3 regions of the Micromonospora sp. GCM10011541 genome follow, and region 1 is predicted to be linked to each of the others. Evidence: riboswitches for the same ligand, from Rfam matches in the RefSeq annotation. Region 1 holds a riboswitch; each other region holds the start of a gene.

Region 1 (11,069 bases):
GTGTCGGCGGGCGGCGTCTGCACGACGGTGAACGACACCGACTGCGCCGACGACGTGTTGCCCGCCTTGTCCGTCGCCCGGTAGCTGACCGTGTGCTGACCCGGCTGGTTCACCGTCACCGGCGCCGAGTAGCCGGCGTAGGGCTGCCCGTCCAGGGAGAACTCGATCCGGTCCACGCCGGAGCCGCTGTCCGTCGCCGACACGGTGACCGTGGCGCTGCCCACGTACGCGCCGTTGGCGTCCTTCTGCCCGGCCACCACAGCGGACGCGGTGGGCGGCGTGGTGTCGGCGGGCGGCGTCTGCACCACCGTGAACGACACCGACTGCGCCGACGAGGTGTTGCCCGCCTTGTCGGTGGCGCGGTAGCTGACCGTGTGCTGACCCGGCTGGTTCACCGTCACCGGCGCCGAGTAGGCGGCGTAGGCGCCCCCGTCCAGGGAGTACTCGATCCGGTCGACACCCGAGCCGGTGTCCGTCGCCGAGAGGGTCACGGTGGCGCTGCCCACGTACGCGCCGTTGGCGTCCTTCTGGCCGGTCACCGCGGCGGTCACCGTCGGGGGCGTGGTGTCGGCCGGCGGCGTCTGCACCACCGTGAACGACACCGACTGCGCCGACGAGGTGTTACCCGCCTTGTCCGTCGCCCGGTACGACACCGTGTGCTGACCCGGCTGGTTCACCGTCACCGGCGCCGAGTAGCCGGCGTAGGGCTGCCCGTCCAGGGAGAACTCGATCCGGTCCACGCCGGAGCCGCTGTCCGTCGCCGACAGGGTCACCGTCGCGCTGCCCACGTACGCGCCGGTCGCATCCTTCTCCCCGGTCACCGCGGCCATCACGGTCGGGGGCGTGGTGTCGGCCGGCGGCGTCTGCACCACCGTGAACGACACCGACTGCGCCGACGACGTGTTACCCGCCTTGTCCGTCGCCCGGTACGACACCGTGTGCTGACCCGGCTGGTTCACCGTCACCGGCGCCGAGTAGGCGGCGTAGGCGCCCCCGTCCAGGGAGTACTCGATCCGGTCGACACCCGAGCCGGTGTCCGTCGCCGACACGGTCACCGTCGCGCTGCCCACGTACGCGCCGTTGGCGTCCTTCTGGCCGGTCACCGCGGCCGTCACCGTCGGCGGCGTGGTGTCGGCCGGCGGCGTCTGCACCACGGTGAACGACACCGACTGCGCCGAGGACGTGTTACCCGCCTTGTCCGTCGCCCGGTACGACACCGTGTGCTGACCCGGTTGGTTCACCGTCACCGGCGCCGCATAGGTGCCGTACGTGCCCCCGTCCAGGGAGTACTCGACGCGGGACACCCCGGACCCGGTGTCCGTCGCGGACAGGGTCACCGTCGCGCTGCCCACGTACGCGCCGGTCGCGTCCTTCTCCCCGGTCACCGCGGCCGTCACGGTCGGCGGTGTGGTGTCCGACCCGCCGTCGCTGACCACCAGGAGCCCGGTCATGCCGCCGTGGCCGGGGATCGAGCAGAAGTAGCGGTAGGTGCCGGGCGTGAGCACCACGTCGACCGTCCACCGGCCCCCGTTGGCATCCGATGGGTCGGCCAGGATGTTCACGTCGACATCGCTGTTGTACGACGGGTTCCCGGTCTCGAAGGTGAGGGTGTGCTGCATGCCGGTGGTGTTGCCGGTGGCCGCGCTGTTCTCGAAGACGAGGGTGGCCGGTCCGGCCGTGGCGGTCGTCGGCGCGGACCGGTACGACAGGAAGTTGTCGCCGGCGGTCCAGGTGAGGACCTGGGCCTGCAGTTGCCGCGACGGCGCGGTCGCGCCCGCCGTGGCCGGCCGTTCCAGATCGGTCGGACGCGCACTCGCCGGGGACGCAGCCACGGCGGCGGTCAGCAGGAGGACCATCGTGGCGATGGTCGCCATCGGTCTCCTGAGCCGGCTCAGGGCGAGCCGGCCGCGCGGTGGATGTGAGTTCATGGATGCCTCTTTCACGGTCCGGGGGGAACACCGGGCGGAGCGTGCGTCGGCCCGTCGATGTCAGGAATTGGCAGAGCTGCCCGGCGGCCCCTCCCTGGCCGCACGGGATCCGCGGCCGTGGCGGTTTGCCACGGTCGTCCTGTATGGAGTGATGGTCCGAGGTCGGCGGCGAGCCGGATCGCACGCGGCATCGGACGCGGTTCCGCGTCGGAGCTGACTGGGGTGTCGTCGGGTACGGACGGACATCGGTCGACCCGCGGCGCGTGCCCGCGCCGGGTCGCCGTGGTGCGGCGTTGACCCGGGGACGGCCATCCCTGGCCGGTCGTGGCCTCCGGACGTGTTGCGCCGCCTGAGGGCCACAGTGGAGAGCTACCGTGCCGGTAGTTCATCTCGACGAAACATATTGACAGTGACCGACCCTACTAACTTCCTCTCAGGCTGTCCATAGCTTTCGTTCGTGTGGCAGATACTTTTCTCTTGCGGAGACGAAAGTGCCGGACAGTCACGCCACAAGGGACGGACAATCCGCTGCTCCCCGCGCCGCCTGGACGACCAACTTCGCCGCGGAGGCCGAGGCCGCCCTGCTGCCGGCGTCCCCGGTCGCCCTGGTCGATCACCACCTGCTCGCTTCCGGTCAGGATCGGGCCCGCGCGATGGCGGCCGTACGGACCTGCCGGGTCGCGGTCGACCAGGGCTGAATGCTGGCCGGCGGGCGCTCGGCGGTGGGCCGGCGGTCATGCGGGACCGGTCGAAATCGGCCAAGCGCGACCGGCATGAGCCGGCGCTCACGCCGACGGACGGTGGCGGGTGGTCGAGCTCGGCGACGGCCAGGTCAGCGACCGCTCGGCCGCCGTCGATCCGGCTGCGCTGGTCACCGCGCTGAGCCGGGCCCGCCCGGACGTGGCCTGACCGGACGTCGGCGGGGCCCGGTCAGGCCGGCGCGGCGAGCACCGCGTCGATCGACCGACCCGGGGCCGATCTGCCGCTACGCACGCCGTCCATCGAGCCGGATCGTCCACGGCTCCACCCTGTCGACCCGCAGATGCGTCCCGCTCCATGGATCGCGGGCGAGGGTGGTGCGGACGAGGTCCTCAGACTCGGCGTCGACGGCGAGTACCACCCGGTGCTCGTCCGCCAGCGGCCCGCCCAGGACGACGAACCCCGCACTCACCAGGTCGTCCATGAACGCCGCGTGCGCGGGCCAGTCGGACTGCTCCTGCATGGGCCGTGCCGGGTCCCACCGAGGGCCGGATCGACGAAGCAGGACGAGGAACATGGCCACGAACGGACATTACTGCATCGTGCGACCTCGCCGGGCCGGTGGAAGTCAGCCCCCGGCACCCGGGGCGTCAGACGCCCTTCGCCCCGTCGATGGCTTGTCGCAGCAGGTCGGCGTGCCCGTTGTGGCGGGCGTACTCACCGATCATCTGTAGATACACGTAGCGCAGCGACGCCACGTCCTCGTCCGGGAAGGTGAAGGTGTCGTCCATCGAGGCCGCAGCCACGGCCTCACGGGCAAAGCCTGTCTCCTCGACCAGAAGCGCGTAGTCGGCTGGGGCGCTCGCCGGATCGGCGCCCTCGAAGTCGGCGTCGCGCCATTCCGGCGTGGAGTAGAGCGTTTCCAGCGTTTCGCCGCGGAAGAGCGTGCGAAACCAGCTGCGCTCCACTTTGGCCATGTGCCGCAGCAGGCCGAGGAGTGACAGGTTCGAGGAGGCCAGTGGCGCCCGCTCCAGCTGGTCGGCGTTGAGACCGGCGCATTTGTGCAGCAGCGTGGCGCGATGCCAGTCGAGAAGGTTCCGAAGCTGGTCGGCCTCCGGTGCGACGAGAAGGTCACTGGGACGGCGCACATCGGGGGCGGTCCACGTCATCCCGCCATGATGGCACGCGCCGGGACGCCAGCGGCATGCTCACTCGCCCGCAATCCCGTCGCCCGAACGGCGGGCCCGTGGCGGCGGTACGGCGGATGATCACGGTCCGTTCGGCAGGGTTCGGGCGACCCGTGCGGCCCGGAGCGGTGGGGACCTCGGAGGAGTGCGAAGAGGCGCCATCAGCGTACAGCGGCATTAGCCCTGATTCGGACACGCCCTCGTTCGTGGCCGGAAACGTAAGGGCTGATCAGGGGCTATTGAAGATCATGGCTTCCTCAATCAACGAGGTCGGCGAGGCGACCGGAAGGAGACGGTTGCCCCTGTCACCCATTGATCTGCACCGCTGCCCGTGTGATCGTGCTGCCACGAGTCACCGACCCCCGGTGGCTCGGGATGGCCGGTCCGTCGATCCGGGGCAACGCCGGCAGCCCCGGGAGACCCACCATCGCCCGCCTTGCAGCTTGACCGCGGCGCGCGCCCCCACCGGGCTCCGCGCGCCGCCTAGGAACAGGAGCACACCCCCTTGAAGCTCTCATCCCGCCTCGTCGCGCTCTCCGGCGCGGCCGCGGCCGGTCTGGTCGCCGCCGGCGCCGCAGCGGCCGTACAGGCCGCGCCCCCCAGTCCCGCCCCCGACGCGGCCGAGGCCCGCACGCTCGCCGCCAACTCGGCCAGCGCGCTCGTCGCCGCCCGCCCGCAGTACCTGCACGCGAGCTCCGACGACGCCTTCGTCCAGAAGCCCGTCATCACCTCCGAGGGCACCCAGTACGTGCCCTACGAGCGCACCTACAAGGGCCTGCCGGTGACCGGTGGCGACTTCGTCCTGGCGACCGACTCCGCCGGCAACCTGAAGTACGCCTCCGTCGCCCAGCAGCAGAGCATCGGCAGCCTCGCCACGACGCCGAAGCTCAAGGCCGCGGCCGCGGAGAAGACCGCCCGCGCCCAGCTGAAGAGCGTCGCCGGCGTCGAGGGCACCACGCTCGTCGTCTACACCCTCGACAGCAAGCCGACCCTGGCCTGGGAGACCACCGTCCGGGGCACCTCCGCGGACGGCCCGAGCCGACTCACCGTGGACGTCGACGCCCTGACCGGCGAGGTGCTGCGCAAGCAGGAGCACGTCGTGCACGGCAGCGGCACCGGCGCGTGGAACGGGCCGAGCCCGCTGACCCTCAACACCACGCTGTCGGGCAGCACGTACTCGATGAAGGACCCGGGCGTCACCAACCAGAGCTGCCAGGACGCCGCGACCAACACGACGTTCTCCGGCTCGGACGACGTCTGGGGCAACGGCACGGCCACCAACAAGGAGACCGGCTGCGTCGACGCGCTGTTCGGCGCCCAGACGGAGCACAAGATGCTCGCCCAGTGGCTCGGCCGCAACGGCGCGGACGGCAGCGGTGGCGCCTGGCCGATCCGGGTGGGCCTGATCGACCAGAACGCCTACTACGACGGCACCCAGGTCCAGATCGGCAAGAACACCTCCGGTCAGTGGATCGGTTCGATCGACGTGATCGCCCACGAGATCGGCCACGGCATCGACGACCACACCCCGGGTGGCATCTCCGGCAACGGCACCCAGGAGTTCGTCGCCGACACCTTCGGCGCGGCGACCGAGTGGTTCGCCAACGAGCCCGCCAGCTACGACGCTCCGGACTTCCTGGTCGGCGAGAAGATCAACCTGGTCGGCAGCGGCCCGATCCGCAACATGTACAACCCGTCGGCGCTGGGTGACCCCAACTGCTACTCCAGCAGCATCCCCAGCACCGAGGTGCACGCGGCGGCCGGACCCGGCAACCACTGGTTCTACCTGCTGGCCAACGGCAGCAGCCCGACCAACGGTCAGCCGGCCAGCTCGACCTGCAACGGCAGCAGCGTGACCGGCCTGGGCATCCAGCAGGCCATGAAGATCATGTACAACGCGATGCTGCTGAAGACGACGTCCTCGTCGTACCTGAAGTACCGCACCTGGACGCTGCAGGCGGCGAAGAACCTCTACCCGACCGGCTGCACCGAGTTCAACACGGTCAAGGCCGCGTGGGACGCGGTCAGCGTGCCCGCGCAGGCCGGTGACCCGACCTGCAGCGGCAGCACCACCCCGCCGCCCACTGGCGGCTGCTCCGGTCAGAAGCTGGCCAACCCCGGCTTCGAGTCCGGTGCGGTGGGCTGGAGCGCCACCTCGGGGGTCATCACCAACTCGACCGGGCAGGCCGCGCGCAGCGGTTCGTACAAGGCGTGGCTCGACGGGTACGGCTCGACCCACACCGACACCCTGTCGCAGTCGGTGAGCATCCCGGCCGGATGCCGGGCCACGCTCTCCTTCTACCTGCACATCGACACGGCCGAGTCGGGCAGCACCGTCTACGACAGGCTGACCGTCAAGGCCGGCAGCACCACCCTGGCGACGTACTCCAACGTGAACGCCGCCGCCGGCTACGTCCTGAAGTCCTTCGACGTCTCGTCGCTGGCCGGCACCACCGCGACCATCTCGTTCAGCGGTGTGGAGGACAGCTCGCTGCAGACGTCCTTCGTGATCGACGACACCGCGCTCAACCTGAGCTGATCATCAAGGGAAGCGGTCGGTCGTCGTCCTCCCGGCGACCGACCGCTTCGCCGAGCTGTCGCCGCCCCTCGAAGAGGTCGAGCAGCCTCTTCCTGCCGGTCGGCGACTCGAACGCGTACCCGTGGTCGAACTTGACCATCGGGAGGCGACGACGCCGCGCGGCCAGCGCGTCCAGCGCCCGGGTGGCTTCCTTCTCGGCCTTGAGCAGCTCGTCGCGCTCCCGCTGGCACTCCTCGGCCGTCACGATCCGCGGTTTCTCCATGCCGGGATCCTGAACCGGGCACCGACATTCTGCCGGCCCGGGCGCGCCTCGGTCGGCCGGCGCGGGTCAGTCCGGCCGGCCGCCGCCCAGCCGGGCCGCGGCGTGTTCCATCGCCTGGCTGAACATCTCCATCTGCCGCCTGGACTGCTCTCGCAGGCCGCCGAGCCGCGCGGCCAGGGCGTCCGCGTCGGCCCGTGCCGAGGCGCTGACCTGGGCTTCGAGGTCGGCGAGGGCGGCGTTGACGGCCACCACGATGTGCCCGCAGACGGCCTCGACGCCCGCCGCCGACAGCCGCGGGTCGACGGTGACGGACTCCAGCCGTCCACCCTGGACGACCACGGCTCGCACCAGCCCGTCGGCCGCCGTGCCGTCGGCGCGCAGCAGTTCCTCCGCATCGCCGTCGGGGTGCTCGACGGGCCGGGAGCGCATCGCCGACAACGCCTGCTGGGTCCGGGTCAGCAGTTCATCCAGGCTCGCGGCCGCGGAGAACGGTTCGTTGGTCATACCCGCGCTTTCTTCACGTCCTTTCCGAGCACCGTGACGATAGCAATCCGCCACCCGGCCCGCCCGCCACCTCGGCGTCCCCTCCACCATTCCGGACGGCGAACGCCCGGCCGGTGCTCCGGCCGGGCGTTCGTCCGCTGCGCCGGCTCCGGCCCGTGGGCCGGAGCCGGTGGTACGTCAGCGCAGGCGCAGCCGCTGACCCGGGAAGATCAGGCCCGGATCGTCGCCGACCACGCGCTTGTTGCGCTCGTACAGCGCGTGCCAGCCGCCGGCCAGGTCCCGCGCGTCGGCGATCATCGACAGCGTGTCGCCCGGCTTGACCACGTAGGTGCCCGAGCCGCCCGAGGCCGGCGCGGTACGCCGGTGGCTGCGGGTGGCCGGCCGCTCGCTCCGCGAGGAGCGCTTCTTCGCCTTGGACTTGCTGCCGGAGTCCGAACGGGACGCCGACCCGGAGTCCCTGGTGGAGTAGCGCTTGGTCGAGCCGCCCTTTTTGCCGCAGACCGGCCAGGCACCGATGCCCTGCCCGTCGAGGACCTTCTCGGCGATCGCGATCTGCTCGCCGCGGCTGGCCAGATCGGCCCGGCTGGCGTACTTCTGGCCGCCGTAGCCGTTCCAGGTGCCCTTGGAGAACTGCAGGCCACCGTAGTAGCCGTTGCCGGTGTTGATGTGCCAGTTGCCGCCGGACTCGCACTGGGCGATGGCGTCCCAGTTCACGCTGGCCGCGCTGGCCGGCGCGGCCGGGCCGAGGATCGCGGCGGCACCGGTGGCCGCGCCGACGACGAGCGCCCCGACGGCGACCCGACGGCGGCCGGTCCGGCGGTGACGTGCGCTGTGTTCAGTTGCCATGGATTTCCTCCACGCCGACGAGGTGAGCTGTCGGGTTCGGGCCGAGGAGCCCGGCCGCCGGTCGGCGGCTTCACCCCGAGGTGTCGAGCACCGAGGAACGTGTGGGTCCCCCGCTCCCGCCTGAGGTCCAGGTACCACGGGGCCGGCGGCGGAATTAGGCGTTACCGGTCCGTGGTGTCCGCGATCGCGAACGGATACGACGTTAGGAATGATTTCGGACGATCGCCCACTTCTTGTGAAGTTCTTCACCCGGCCGAGCGAAGGCGGGGATTTCCGAGTTGCGACGCTCCCGAACATGCAATAGGGAGGCCGCCGGGTCGACTGCCCGACGGCCTCCGCGGACCCGTTCAGTACGTCAGGCCGTAGCCTTGGGCGAAGAGCGGAACCTGCCCGTCACCGGCGTTTATGGGCTGCTGGCTGACCGAGTTCATCCAGGTCATCGGCAGTTTCCCGGTGGGCGCGGCGCCGAAGAGGACGTCGGCCACGCCGGCACCCTCGGTGCCCGGCAGCCAGGACGCCAGCAGCGCGTCCCATCTGGGCAGCTCGGTGGCGATGTCCATCGGCCGGCCGGACACCAGCACCACGATCACCGGCACGCCGGCGTTGCGCAGGGTGGCGATGGTGCGCAGGTCCTCCCGGTCCAGGCTCATGCTGCCGGTCCGGTCGCCCTGGCCCTCGGCGTACGGCGTCTCGCCGACGACGGCGATCGCGGCCCGGTAGCTGCCGTCGATACCGGTGCCGCGCTGGTTGTAGGTGACCGTCGTGGTCGGACCGACCGCGGCCCGGATGCCCTGCAGGATCGTGGTGCCCGGCGTGATGTTGCCGGAGGAACCCTGCCAGGAGATGGTCCAGCCACCACTCTGGTTGCCGATGTTGTCCGCGTTCCGGCCAGCCACGAAGATCTTGTTGTCGGCCCGGGCCAGCGGCAGCACGCTGCCGGTGTTCTTCAGCAGCACCTGCGACTCGCGGACGGCCTGCCGGGCGAGCGCGCGGTGGCTGACGCTGCCGACCGTGGGGGTCCAGCTCCGATCCGTGTACGGCCGCTCGAAGAGGCCCAGCTCGAACTTCTTGGTCAGGATCCGCCGGTTCGCGTCGTCGATCCGGCTCAGCGGCACGTGGCCGTTCTGCACCTCGGCACGCAGGGTGCTGATGAAGGTCTTCCAGGCGGCGGGCACCATCACCATGTCGATGCCGGCGTTGACCGCGGCGGTGACCTCGGCGGCGGTGAAGCCGGCGGCGCCGTCGATCTGGTCGATGCCGTTCCAGTCGGAGACGACGAAGCCGGTGAAGCCGAGCTCACCCTTGAGGACGGTGGTGATCAGGTACCGGTTGCCGTGCATCTTCACGCCGTTCCAGCTGCTGTAGGAGATCATCACCGACCCGACGCCGCGCTGCACCGCGGCCTGGAACGGTGGTAGGTGGACGGTCCGCAACTCGGCCTCGGTCAGCCGGGTGTCGCCCTGGTCGTCGCCGCCCGCGGTGCCCCCGTCGCCGAGGTAGTGCTTGGCGGTGGCCAGCACTGACGTGGGCCCGCCGAGTGACGGGCCCTGGAGCCCGGTGATCAGCGTGGTCATGTCGGAGGGGAGGTCCGGCGTCTCGCCGAACGATTCGTAGGTGCGGCCCCAGCGGTCGTCGCGGGCCACGCAGAGGCACGGCGCGAAGTCCCAGTCGACACCGGTGCCGGAGACCTCCTCGGCCACCGCCTGGCCGATCTGCTGGACCAGGGCCGGGTCGCGGGTCGCCCCGAGGCCGATGTTGTGCGGGAAGATGGTCGCGCCGACCACGTTGTTGTGCCCGTGCACCGCGTCCACCCCGTAGATCATCGGAATGGCGAGCGGAGTAGCGAGGGCGCCCCGCTGGAAGCCGTCGTACATGTCGGCCCAGCTGGTGGCGGTGTTGGGCGAGGGCGCGGAGCCGCCACCGGAAAGGATCGAGCCCAGCCGGTAGGTGGTCAGGTCGGCGGCGGTCACCGAGCCCCGCTCGGCCTGGGTCATCTGGCCGATCTTCTCGTCCAGGGTCATCCGGGCGAGCAGGTCGGCGACGCGGGTGGCGACGGGCAGGGTCGGGTCCTGGTACGGGTAGGTGGCGGCGTTGGCCGGGCGCGCGGGCACGGCCAGGGCGGTCACGGCGACGAGGAGCAGGGCGAGGCTGAACGGACGGCGGACACGGTGGTGGCGGGTCACAGGTCACTCCTCCCGGAGGAACGGTCATGCCGTTGTCCGGCACCATATGCCACCCGGACATCGACGGACACCGCTGAACGACCCGAGCTGTGAACAATCCTGCCGATTCCTCCGGTCCCGTGAGCACCGGCTGCCGGCCAGGGCTCGTGAGCACCGGCTGCCGGCCAGGGCTACGGTGGCGGGGTCCGCCGGCACGACGCAGCCGACGACCCACCGGCGGCGCGGATCGGGGCGAGGTGGCGGAGCGGACATGACCGACTACGGGCACGAGCTGATCTTCGGCGGCTTCCTCACGCCCGCCGCCGCCGACCCGGCGCGGGTGGTCGCCCTCGCCAAGCTCTGTGAGCAGGTCGGCCTGGACCTCGCCACCTTCCAGGACCACCCGTACCAGCCGAATCTCCTCGACACCTGGACGCTGATGTCGTACCTGGCGGCGGCGACCAGCCGGATCCGCCTCGCCGGCAACGTGCTGAACCTGCCGCTGCGCCAGCCGGTGGTGCTGGCCCGCAGCGTGGCCAGTCTGGACCTGCTCACCGGCGGCCGGGTCGAGCTGGGCCTCGGCGCGGGCGCCTTCTGGGAGGCGATCGAGGCCGCCGGGGGACGTCGCCGCACGCCCGGCCAGGCGGTGGACGCGCTGGACGAGGCGATCCGGGTCGTCCGGGAGGTCTGGGCCACCGACCGGCGGGGCATGGTCCGGGTCGACGGGGAGCACTACCGGGTGGTCGGCGCGAAACGCGGGCCCGCGCCGGCGCACGAGGTGGGGATCTGGGTCGGCGCGTACAAGCCGCGGATGCTGCGGCTGGTCGGCCGGGCGGCGGACGGCTGGCTGCCGTCGCTGGCGTACCTGCCCAAGGGGCCGGCCGAGCTGGCCGAGCTCAACGCGCTGGTCGATGACGGCGCCGAGGCGGCGGGGCGGGATCC
Region 2 (5,522 bases), on a different contig from region 1:
CCAGCCGGAGTTCCTGCTCTACTTCTCCGCGCCGCCCGGGTCGGAGTACCAGGTCACCATGTGGCTGCCCTACCTGGAACGGATCGGCCGGCCGTTCCTGGTGCTGCTGCGCGAGCCGGAGTTCCTGCCGGCCATCGCGGCCGCCACCAGCGCCCCGGTCGTCTTCTGCCCGACCCTCAAGACGATGGACGAGGCGCTGGTGCCGAGCCTGCGGGCGGCGTTCTACGTCAACCACGGCGCTAAGAACAGCCACTGCATCCGCTTCTCGCAGCTCACCCATGTCCAGCTGCACCACGGCGACAGCGACAAGGCCCCCAGCGCCAACCCGGTGTCGGCGATCTTCGACCGGATCTTCGTGGCCGGGCCGGCGGCGATCGACCGGTACGCCCGGGCCGGCGTGGAGATCCCCGCGGAGAAGTTCGTCGTGGTCGGCCGCCCGCAGGTGGAGGCGATCGAGGTACGACGGGAGCCGGCGCGCCGCCTGGCCGCCCCGACGGTGCTCTACACCCCGACCTGGACCGGGCACCACGCCGACGCCGACTACTGCTCGCTGCCGGTGGCCGAGACGGTGATCCGCCGGCTGCTCGACCGGGGCGCCACGGTGATCCTGCGGGCCCATCCGTACACCGGGCAGAACCCGACCTCGGCCCGGCAGCTCGCCCGGCTGACCGAGCTGCTCGCCGCCGACCAGGCCCGGACGGGACGGGCGCACCTCTGGGGCGCGACCACCCGCGAGCTGACCCTGACCGAGTGCGTCAACCGCTCGGACGCGCTGGTCTCGGACGTCTCCGGGGTCATCTCGGACTACCTCTACTCCGGCAAGCCGTACGCGGTGACCGACATGGGTGTCGACGGCGAGCACTTCGTCGAACGGTTCCCGCTGGCCGGCTCCGGTTACGTGCTGCGCCGGGACATGTCCAACGTGGACGATGTGCTGGCGGAGCTGCTCGACACCGACCCCAAGGCGGCCGACCGCTGGGCCACCCGGAGCCGCTACCTCGGCGACTTCCCGGCCGACTCGTACGCGGAGGCGTTCGTCGACGCCGCCCGCCGCCAGCTCGAACCGGACTGGAACCCACCGGCGCCCCGGGCCGCGGACGCCGTCACCCAGCACGGCTCCCCCCTGTCCCCGACGCCCTGAGCAGTCCTTCCGTCGCGGCGTCCGACGGTGCTCGTCCGGGTGGTCACGCCCCGAATCGTCGACCACGAGCGGAGTAGGAGCGCAGGGCGCGCAGGAAATCGATCTTCCGGAAGCCGGGCCAGTACACGTCGCAGAAGTACAGCTCGGAGTAGGCGGCCTGCCAGAGCAGGAACCCGGACATGCGACGTTCTCCGCTGGTGCGGATGATCAGATCCGGGTCGGGCTGGCCGCCGGTGTACAGACGCGCCGCGATGGCGTCGGCGGTGAGGCGTTGCGCGACGTCGTCGAGTGCGGCGCCCGCTCTCGCCTCGTCCTCCAGCAGCGAACGAACCGCACTGACGATCTCCTCGCGGCCGTCGTAGCCGATGGCGACCGTGAGGTGGAAGTGGGCGCCCCGCTCACGGGTGGCGTCCTCGGCGAGTTTCAGGGCGTGGCGGGTCGAGTCGGGTAGCACGTCCGCGCGGCCGGCCAGGTGGAGCCGCCACGGGTTGGCCGGGCGCAGGAGTGGCTCCGCGACGACCTCCTCGATCATCCGCATCAGGTTCTCGACCTCGTCGGACGCGCGTTTGCGCATGTTGTCCACGGAGGCGACGAAGAGCGTGACGTGGCGGATGCCCGTCTCGGCACACCAGCCCAGTACCTCGTGGATGTGCTCCGCGCCGTACCGGTGGCCCAGCCCGGGGTCGTCGAAGCCCATCTGCCGGGCCCACCGGCGGTTTCCGTCCATCAGCATGGCAACGTGGCGCGGCAGTGTCTGATGAGCCAGCTGGGCGCGGAGACGGCGGGCGTAGAGCTCATAGGCAAGGCGGCGGATGGGCTGCATCATGATCAGATATAACCACCTCAGCCCGCCCGCGCATCAGTGGTACGGGTCGAGGAGGGCGAGGACCGCCTCCGGGTCCTCGACGTGGGCGTTGTGCCCCAGGCCGGGCAGGGTGGCCACCGGGACGCCGAACTCCTGCTGGGCGTCGGTCACCATCGGATCGTGCTCGCCGCGAGCCAGCAGCACCGGCACGTCGGTCGCCGCGAGCAGCGCCGCCAGCCGCGGCTCCCCGACCCCGAACGCGGCCGGGTCCATCGCCAGCCGCCAGCGGCCGTCCTCCCGGCGCAGTCCGGCGTCGACCACCGGGTGGTCCGGGGCGAAGAGGCCGGCGAGGCCGGAGACCCGCAGGTAACGGCGGGCCGCCTCGTCCCGGCTGGCGAACCAGGTGACCGGCCGCTCGGCCAGCTCCCGGGCCTTGTCCAGCTCGGCGGGCGACCAGACCGCCTTGATGCCCAGCCCGACCACCGCCTCGATGGCCAGGCCGAGCTGCCGGGCGGCCAGCGCCAACGCCACCACCCCGCCGAGCGAGTGCCCGAGCACCACGAGCCGGTCCCGCGGTCCCAGCCGGTCGGCGACCGGCGCCAGGCCATCCACGACCCGCCGGGCCAGCGCCGCGAAGGTGTACGCCGGCAACGGCGGCGACCAACCGTGCCCGGCCAGGTCGGGGGCGAGCCACCGCCCCGCCCACCGGCGCTCCAGCAGCGGCGCCCAGGGCAGCCACACCTCGCCGGTGGCGCCCAGGCCGTGCAGCAGCAACAGCTGGCGGGTACCCGTCTCGTCGCCCATGGGGCGCAGTGTGCCACCGGTGGGACACCACGCGCGAGAGCCGGCGGCGGCCCGGACGGTCGGGCATACGACGTCGGGCACCGGCTCCTGGAGCCGGTGCCCGACGGGTGACGCGGAGTGGATCAGGCGGAGTAGCCGCGGGTGGCCATCCAGTTCGCCAGGTCGATCGTGGTGATCCAGTACGCCGGCAGCGCCGGGTTCGCCGAGTCGGCGATCCGCACGGTCCGGCCGTCGTTCTTGTAGCCGACCACGGCGATGTAGTGACCGCCGGGGAACGAGTGCCAGCCGCCGTCGGTGTCGGTGGCGGAGCCGACGATGTTGGCGACCACGCCGCGGCCGTCGGTGATGGCCTTGACCACGTCGGCCTGGAGCTGGTCCATCTGGGCCGGGGTGGCCGGGCCGGGGATCACGTGGGTCCGGTACGGGTTGCCCTTGACCATCTGGTTGAGCCCGCGGGTGGTGTCCTCGGCCGAGTTGGTGCCGTTCTCACCGGCGTTCAGGGGGGCGACCATCGCGTCCTGGGTGGTCTCGACGCCGCTGGCGCTGAGCGCGTTGCGCACCGCGGCCGGGCCGCAGTTCCAGTAGGCGGTCTGTGCCTCGTAGGTGTAGTCGAGGACCTTGGTCGACGGCGGCTTCGGCGCCGCCTTGCGGGTCAGGTCCGGGTCCGGCTTGGCCGAGGTCGCCGTCGGCGACGCCTTGGGGCTGGGCGAGGTCGACGGGACGGCGGCGATCCGCTCCTGGCTGCGGGTGGCCACGTCGCCGAGACGCGGGGCCAGCTCGGAGACGGCGGCGGTGGTCTCCTGGCGGACGGGCGCGTCGCCGGTGCCGGCGAGCAGGGCGCCGGTGCCGGAGGCCAGCACGAGCGCGGCGGCGGAGCCAGCCACGATCTGGTACGGGCGCTCGGTGGCGAGGCGCCGCAGCTGCCGCTTCAGGGTGTGCTTCATCTTGGTCCTCCACGGAAGGCGGGAGCGGCGCACGCCGATCCGACGCGCGGAGGAGCTCACGCGTGACGAGGGATCATGGGCGGTGCGACCGCGGGAAGGGGGCGCCCGGTCAACCGGGCAGCAGGGCCGATGCCGGAGTCAGCGCGCCGGTCAGGCGAGCGACGGCACCGCGGCGCCGTGGAGGCGGGGGGACGGACGGGGGATGGGATCGAACTGCACGATGTTGGAACTCCTTCCGACACCGCCTACCGGGTTAGCTGACGGATTCGGGCGGGAAGTCGCCCTACCGCGGGCCGTGGCTCGCGGATTCACCCCGGACGTGCACTGGGTCCCCGGTTCGTGAGATCACGATTGAGCGGGTCGGCGCGGCGTCGCTTCTTGCGATCGGAAACCGCACCGGACGCGCTGACACTACCGGTGGGTATCCCCCGTGCCAAGCACCCCCACCTGCTTAAACCTCGGTCACCATTACTCTGACCGGAACAGTCCGTCACTGACGTCACTCAATGGGACAAGCAGTTATGACGGAACCGTCGGGCCACAATCGGACATCGGGTGGCGAGCGACCGGAAATTGCGGGGTGGATCAGCCCCGACTGACCCGGATGACCGTTTCCCGATTCGCGTGACCAGGCTCACCAATTTCAGGTCACAATTCAGCCAACCCGTGCGGGCCGCCAGCGTGCCGGACGGGCCGGGGCCGCGCCGGCCGCCACCGGGGCGAGGGCCTGGGTCGTCGACTCCGTCCGGCGTACCGGGGCCGGGCCGGGCCGCAGCGCCGCCGCGGCGGCGTACGCCTCGACGGCCAGCGCGCGGGCCGCCTCGGCGGCCAGTTCCGCGTCCCGCCAGGCCCGCTGCTCCCGCTCGGCCGCCGTGCGGTAGCCGGCCCGCCGCACGTCGCGTACCACCCGGGCGAGGACGATCTCCTGTTCCGCCGGGTGCCGGCGCGGGTCCCACCCGTTCCGGTGCGCCAGGACGTCGGCGAGTTGCCGTGCCGACAGCTCACCCCGCCAGTGCGCCCCCATCGCCGCGTGGTGCAGCCACCGCTCCCGGGTGGCGTACTCCGCCGGAGTCCGCGGGGTACGCGGCGCGGGCAGCACGGCGGCGCCGGCAAGCCGACGGGCGGCGGTCTCCGCTTCGTCGTACGCCTGCCAGGCCCGGTCGACCTCGTCCTGGGCGCGCAGCCACTGCTCCCGCCGTCGGCGCGCGGTCTGCGCGGCCCCGGCGGCGGCCACCGCCACCTCGTCGGCGTACCGGCGCAGGTCGGCGAGGCGGGCCGCCTCCTCGGCGGCCGGGTCGGGCACCGGCTCGGCGTCGGACGGGCTCTCCCGCTCCGGGCGGGCGACCAGCGCGGCGAGCAGGGCCAGGGCGAGCAGGAGCAGGGCCGACCAGATGGCGGCGGCCTGCGGGATCTCGATCAGGAACTGGTAGAGAACGGTCTGCATGGTGGGCACCTCACGGGAGCGATGTGGCGGAGGAGGTCCGCACGCCCCGGCGCGGCGGGGCGCGACCGGAATGGGCGCCACCGGGCCGCCGTCGGGCGGGGTGCGGGGGTGAGGTTCGGTGGAGAACGGCTGCGGGCGTGGCCCGCGGGCGGTCAGCGGGTCGGCGGGGCCCGCGAGCCGGGGGCCGCCGGGGCGGTTCCGCGCGGGACGCGCTCCTTCGAGACCGCGGCGGCCACGGTCCGCCAAGCCGCCAGCGGGGAGCCGTTGCCCACCGGCAGGGCCTGCTGGCCGGTCCCGGCCACGACGTCGCCGGCAGCCGCGCTGGTGGACGCCCGTGCGACGTGCCCCCGGTCCGCGGTGGTCCCTCCGGGCAACGCCAGGCCC
Region 3 (5,522 bases), on a different contig from region 1:
GTACACCGTCTGCTCACCCTGGTCGCGGCCGTCGCCGTCGGTGCCGGACTCGTCGCCGCGCCGGCGCACGCCGCGCCGTCGGTGGACGAGATCGAGGCGCAGATCGACAAGCAGTGGGAGCAGCTGGAGCCCACCATCGAGGGCTACAACAAGATCCGCGCCCAGCTGAAGGTCAACCAGAAGAAGTCGGCGAACCTGCAGAAGAAGATGGCGCCGCTGGAGCTGGAGTCCACGCTCGCCATGAACCGGGTCGGCGAACTGGCCTCCCGCTACTACATGCAGGGCCCCTCCCAGGAGGTCGGCGCCCTGCTGGTCGACGCCAAGCCGGGGACGCTCGCCGAGCAGCTCACCATCCTCGACCGGCTCGCCACGCAGGAGCGCAAGCAGATCGCCGGCGTGCTCGCCGTCCGCGACAAGTACAAGGCGCAGAAGGCGAAGCTGGACGCGCTGATCGCCACCCAGATCAAGCAGCGCGACGAGCTGGCGGCGAAGAAGAAGCAGATCGACGCCGAGATCAAGCGCCTCACCGCCGCGCTGCCGAAGACCACGGTGAAGGTCACCGGCTGCCCGACCATCAACGGTGTGGTCAGCAGCGCCGCGCAGACCGCCATCCGGGTCGCCTGCCAGCAGGTCGGCGACCCGTACGTCTGGGGCGCCACCGGCCCGAACTCGTTCGACTGCTCCGGTCTGACCCAGTACGCCTACAAGGCGGCGGGCATCTACCTGACCCACTTCACCGGCGCCCAGTGGAGCGAGGGCAGGGCGGTCTCCCGCTCCGACGCCCGCCCCGGTGACCTGGTGTTCTTCTACAGCGACCTGCACCACGTCGGCCTGTACCTCGGCAACGGCCTGATGGTGCACGCGCCACGGACCGGCAAACCGGTCCAGGTGAGCCAGGTCAACTACATGCCGGTGGCCGGCTACCGCCGAGTCACCTGATCCGATCCGACGACGAAGGCCCCCGGTCGAGCTGACCGGGGGCCTTCGTCGTCGGATGCGGTGGCTACTGCGGCGCGCCCACCGCGGCCGGCAGGATCAGCACGTCGTCCAGGTTCGCGAACATCACCCGGTGGCCGAACTGGATCTGCACGTACTGGTTCTCGCCCCGGACCACCGTCCGGTCGCCGGGGGCGGAGCCGTCGAACGAGACCGCCCGGTAGTACTCGCCCGGGAGGACGCCGCCGAGCGCGTACCGCTGGCCCGCCGCGAAGGTGTACTGCAGCGGCGAGATGCCCTGGTACGGGATGGTGGCCGGGTAGGCGGCCCGCTCGGGGTAGGCCCGCCCGTACACCGGGATCGTGGTCTTGCCCGGCTTGGGCGTCACCACGAAGCCCTGCGCCCACTTCGCGGTGGGCGCGGCGGACGGGTTGAAGAACCAGGCCTTCTGGCCGAGGTACCAGATCGCGGTCCAGTCACCCTGGACGTCCGCGAGGGCGTACGTCTGACCGGCCGAGGCGCGGGCACCATGGTCCTTGATGTACATGGTGTCCGGCGTGCCGTTCGGGCGCAGCCCCCGGTCGTTGACCAGCGGGGCGTCCAGGCTCGGGGCGCTGTGCAGGATGACCGAGGACGAGCCGCGCAGCGGGCAGGGCTCGGCCGGCGGCGGCGGATCCGGCACGCCCGGCGGCTGCTGGTTGCAGCCGTAGAACGCCGGGCGGTTGCTGGCGAAGTCCGGGTCGATGGTGACCAGACCGGTGTGCGGGGTGCCGGTCGACTGGAACGGCGCCTTCATCAGGTCGAAGTAGTGCGACCAGTCCCAGTACGGGCCCGGGTCCCAGTGCATATCGGCCACGGTCCCGGCGGTGGTGCCCGGGACATTGTCGTGGCCGAGGATGTGCTGCCGGTCCAGCGGGATCTGGAACCGCAGCGCCAGGTGCCGGACCAGCTTCGCCGACGTCCGGTACATCGCCTCGGTGTACCAGGTGCCGTGGCCGGCGAAGCCCTCGTGCTCGATGCCGATGGACTTGGCGTTGACGTACCAGTTGCCGGCCTGCCAGCCGACGTCCTTGGCCTTGATGTGCTGGGCGACGTAGCCGTCCACCGAGCGCAGCGTGTAGTGCCAGCCCAGGTAGGTCTTGGTCTGCACCAGCTTCACGCTCGGACCGAAGTAGCCCTCGGTGTCGTGGATGACGATGTACTCGAGCTTCTGCTGGGCCGGCCGGTCACCGAGATCGTGGTTGCCGTAGTCACCCGGCTTCGGGCCGTACTTCTCGTACGGGGCCGGGATCCACTCGCAGGCGAGGCGGACCGGGCACTCCAGGCCGTCCGGCCGCTCGGCGCGGCGCAACCCGAGCCGGTGCAGCCCCGACTCGTCAGGGGACACCTGGCGGGCGGCGAGGGTGACCCGCTGGCCGTCGTCGGTCATCCGGCTGGCGCCGACGCTGATCTGGTCGTACACCTCGTCGGCGAAGGCCGCGGCGGCGTCCTCGGTGTCCGCGCCGGAGTACCGGGCCACCGCGCCGTACCAGGCCGCCGGGTCGCTGCCGGCGCCGACCGGCGCGGCCAGTTCCTTCTGGTACGACGCGAGCAGCGCCGCCCCGCCGCGGATGTTGGCGGTGGCGTCGGTGCGCAGCGTCGCCTCGGCCACGCCGGTGAGCGCGGCGGCAGCGTCGAGGGTCTGCAGGGACGCCTGCGGCAGGACGTCGCCGGTCGCCTCGGCGGCGGCCGACGTGTCGACCACCAGCGGCCGGGCGTCGTCGCCCCGGGGGTCCTCGTTCTCGTCGACGTGTGAGCTGCCGGGGGTCGAGGCGACCTGTTCGGCGTCGGTCAGGTGCATCGGCCCGTAGCCGCCGCTGGTGCTGGGCTGGCCGGGGTGGGTGTCCCAGCGGGACTCCAGGTACGACACGCCGAGCAGGACGATCTCCGGCACGCCGTACTCGGCCGCCGCGGCGGCGTACTGCTGCTGGCGGTCGGCGGACCCGGCGGTCAGGGGCTCGGCGGCGACGGGTCCGGTGCTGAGAAGGGCGGTCGCCGCAGCCACGGCGGTGGCGAGCAGAACTCGTCTGCTCGGCGGCAAGGGTGGACGGAGCATCGAACCTCCAGGTCGGGCGGAAGTCACTGCGTGCTCACCCTCACCCCACCCATGGCGTTGGGTCAATACCTTTCCCCGCAGTGATGTTGAGTGAAGGAAACCTTCACCAGCGCGGCCCATGCGAATTCGGGTACGGAGTGTCACGGCGTCTCGGGTTGCGGATTGATAACGGCGCTCTCTACTCTGGTCAATCGTCGACCGGAATGTGCATCGCCCAACCCGGGTGGTGACGGTCCGACACTGCCGAGTCGCCTCCGGGCGAGCCGGGGACCCAGTTACCTGGGGTGAATCCGCAGCAATGCGGTAGGGCGGCTCCCTTCCCGTCCGAACCCGTCAGCTAACCCGGTAGGCGGTCAGCGAAGAAGGAGTCAGGAAGCCCGGTGGCACACCATGCCCCGCGGCGACCGTCGGTCCGGTCGAACGACCGGATGACGGCTGCGCCGCGTCCACGCTGGTCCCGCTTCACCACCGCCCTCGCCGCCCTGGCCGGTACCGCCGTCATCCTGACCGGCGGCGCCACGGCGGCCCACGCCGACCCGTCGGTCGCCGAGATCGAGCGCCAGATCGACCAGGACTGGAACAAGCTCGAACCGATCATCGAGCAGCACAACGCCACCCGTCAGGACCTCGCCGCCAAGCGGAAGCAGGCCGAGGCCCTGGCCAAGCAGATCGCCCCGTTGCAGCTCCGGGTCGACCTCGCCATGGGTCAGGTCGGCGGCCTCGCCGCCGACGCCTACAAGGGCGACAACCTGTCGACGGTGAACGCGCTACTGGGCAGCCGGTCGCCGAGCGACGTGGTCACGAGCCTCGAACTGCTCGACCGCTTCGCCCACCGCCAGCAGCAGCAGGTACGCAACGTCGTCGAACTCCGCGACGAGCTGGCCGCCAAGAAGAAGCCGCTCGACGAGATGGTCGCCCAGCTGACCCGGACCGAGGCCCAGCTCGCGGCGAAGAAGAAGCAGATCAACGCCGAGATCGCCAAGCTGGACAAGCTCCGCCTCAAGATCTACGGCAGCGGTGGCGGCGGCCCGCTGCGGCCCGCGCCCTGCCCGTCCGGCTACCCGGGCGGCCCCGCCGGGGTCGCGGTCAAGTTCGCCTGCGCCCAGATCGGCAAGATCTACGTCTGGGGCGCCGCCGGCCCGGACCACTACGACTGCTCCGGCCTGACCATGGCCGCCTGGGCCAAGGCCGGCGTCTCGCTGCCGCACAACGCGCGGCAGCAGCACGACGTCACCCGCCGGGTCAGCCGGAGCGAGCTGCGCGCCGGTGACCTGGTCTTCTACTACAGCGACCTGCACCACGTCGGCATGTACGTCGGCGGCGGCTGGGTGGTGCACGCATCCCAGTCCGGCAAGCCGATCACGATGAAACGCGTCGACGACGGCCAGATCAACAGCTACGGCCGACCGGGCTGATCCACCGGAAGGGGCTCTCGCGTGGCGGGGCCCCTTCCGCGGTCAGCGGGTCGGCCAGGTGCGCCAGAGATGCCATGCGGGCTTTGCTCTCACTGGTAGCGATGGTCATCGTGCCCGTCACCTGCGGCGGGAGTGGTGAAGCGTGGGGGACATCGGTGGCCGGTCGCGAACGGCGGCCCTACGGACGCACCGCCTCGTCCCGGGCTTCTCGACGAAGCAGGGCAGTTGAGATGACCGCAGCGAACACGCAAAAGCCGCCCGGCACGAAAACAGCAATCCGCTTCTCCTGCGCCTTCAAGGTCAGATACTGAGCCTTGCTGATGACCGTCGCCTCGCCGTGGTTGTTGACGACGTACGTTCCGGCACGCTGCTCCGGCACACCCGGTGTGGCACCGAGGGAGAGAACTCCGACCAGCCAGAACCCGGCGAACAGCAGCCAGCTCGCGATGAGCAACCAACCCGGCATCGTTTCGCGCAACAGACGCCACAACGCCTGGCCGCCGCCGGCACGGGTGCCGGTCTCTTGGACCGCGAGGCCCATGACTGCGATGAGGGTGATGACAAAGCCCGGCAGCGCCAGCAGCAATGCCGACGCCAGGATGATGGGCGTGGGCAGCGGAAGACCTCCTGGGAGTGTCGAGGCTGCCAACAGGCCGGCGCACCAAACGATCCCGGCAAGCGCGAGCCGGCGAGTCCATACCATGGCGGGAAGCTACAACAGGTGGACTACCTTGGCACACCCCGGGCGCGCGCCACCGATGACCCTCTCCGACCTTTATCTTGCAAAGATCAAGACCGCTGTCGGCTGATGTCGGGCAACGTCACTGGCCTGCTCGACCTGTCGCCCGATGCCGCTCCCTCCCGCCGTTCGTCGGTCGGCTTGGCTGTACTGATTGCTGTACTGATGGCTGTACGGGACAAGTCATGATCTGTACATGCCACCGTTGGCCAGGGCTACGTGTACCGGAGGCGCCGATCCCGAGGCAAGAAACCACTACTGCCTGCCTGGGCTCCCCCTGTCTGTCAGGGTGAGTTGAGGCCAGCGGCTCATAGCAAGTCCGCCGGGCAGGGCGAGC

Evidence for each region. Region 1 has a riboswitch for cyclic di-AMP ahead of ACFOYX_RS14290 (transglycosylase family protein). Riboswitches for the same ligand answer to the same signal wherever they lie in the genome.
Region 2: linked by a shared signal. The riboswitch ahead of ACFOYX_RS16920 (C39 family peptidase) and the one ahead of ACFOYX_RS14290 (transglycosylase family protein) in region 1 are both predicted to bind cyclic di-AMP.
Region 3: linked by a shared signal. The riboswitch ahead of ACFOYX_RS25495 (NlpC/P60 family protein) and the one ahead of ACFOYX_RS14290 (transglycosylase family protein) in region 1 are both predicted to bind cyclic di-AMP.

Annotation. Positions count from the first base shown of each region.
Region 1 covers NZ_JBHSBP010000035.1:64,984-76,052, forward strand. The annotation lists gene ACFOYX_RS14250 (OmpL47-type beta-barrel domain-containing protein) at 1-1,928, opposite strand, end outside; gene ACFOYX_RS14255 (hypothetical protein) at 2,420-2,626, shown strand; partial or broken gene ACFOYX_RS14260 (ATP-grasp domain-containing protein) at 2,721-2,837, shown strand; gene ACFOYX_RS14265 (hypothetical protein) at 2,914-3,150, opposite strand; gene ACFOYX_RS14270 (DinB family protein) at 3,278-3,796, opposite strand; gene ACFOYX_RS14275 (M4 family metallopeptidase) at 4,320-6,353, shown strand; gene ACFOYX_RS14280 (DUF899 family protein) at 6,340-6,615, opposite strand; gene ACFOYX_RS14285 (YbaB/EbfC family nucleoid-associated protein) at 6,682-7,119, opposite strand; gene ACFOYX_RS14290 (transglycosylase family protein) at 7,297-7,965, opposite strand; cyclic di-AMP (ydaO/yuaA leader) riboswitch at 7,963-8,136, opposite strand; gene ACFOYX_RS14295 (glycoside hydrolase family 3 protein) at 8,313-10,148, opposite strand; gene ACFOYX_RS14300 (LLM class flavin-dependent oxidoreductase) at 10,399-11,069, shown strand, end outside.
Region 2 covers NZ_JBHSBP010000047.1:71,084-76,605, forward strand. The annotation lists gene ACFOYX_RS16905 (CDP-glycerol glycerophosphotransferase family protein) at 1-1,141, shown strand, start outside; gene uppS (polyprenyl diphosphate synthase) at 1,185-1,967, opposite strand; gene ACFOYX_RS16915 (alpha/beta fold hydrolase) at 2,001-2,750, opposite strand; gene ACFOYX_RS16920 (C39 family peptidase) at 2,873-3,694, opposite strand; cyclic di-AMP (ydaO/yuaA leader) riboswitch at 3,922-4,062, opposite strand; gene ACFOYX_RS16925 (hypothetical protein) at 4,350-5,138, opposite strand; gene ACFOYX_RS16930 (hypothetical protein) at 5,291-5,522, opposite strand, start outside.
Region 3 covers NZ_JBHSBP010000057.1:178,199-183,720, forward strand. The annotation lists gene ACFOYX_RS25485 (C40 family peptidase) at 1-939, shown strand, start outside; gene ACFOYX_RS25490 (peptidoglycan recognition family protein) at 1,004-3,031, opposite strand; cyclic di-AMP (ydaO/yuaA leader) riboswitch at 3,263-3,398, shown strand; gene ACFOYX_RS25495 (NlpC/P60 family protein) at 3,460-4,446, shown strand; gene ACFOYX_RS25500 (hypothetical protein) at 4,625-5,149, opposite strand.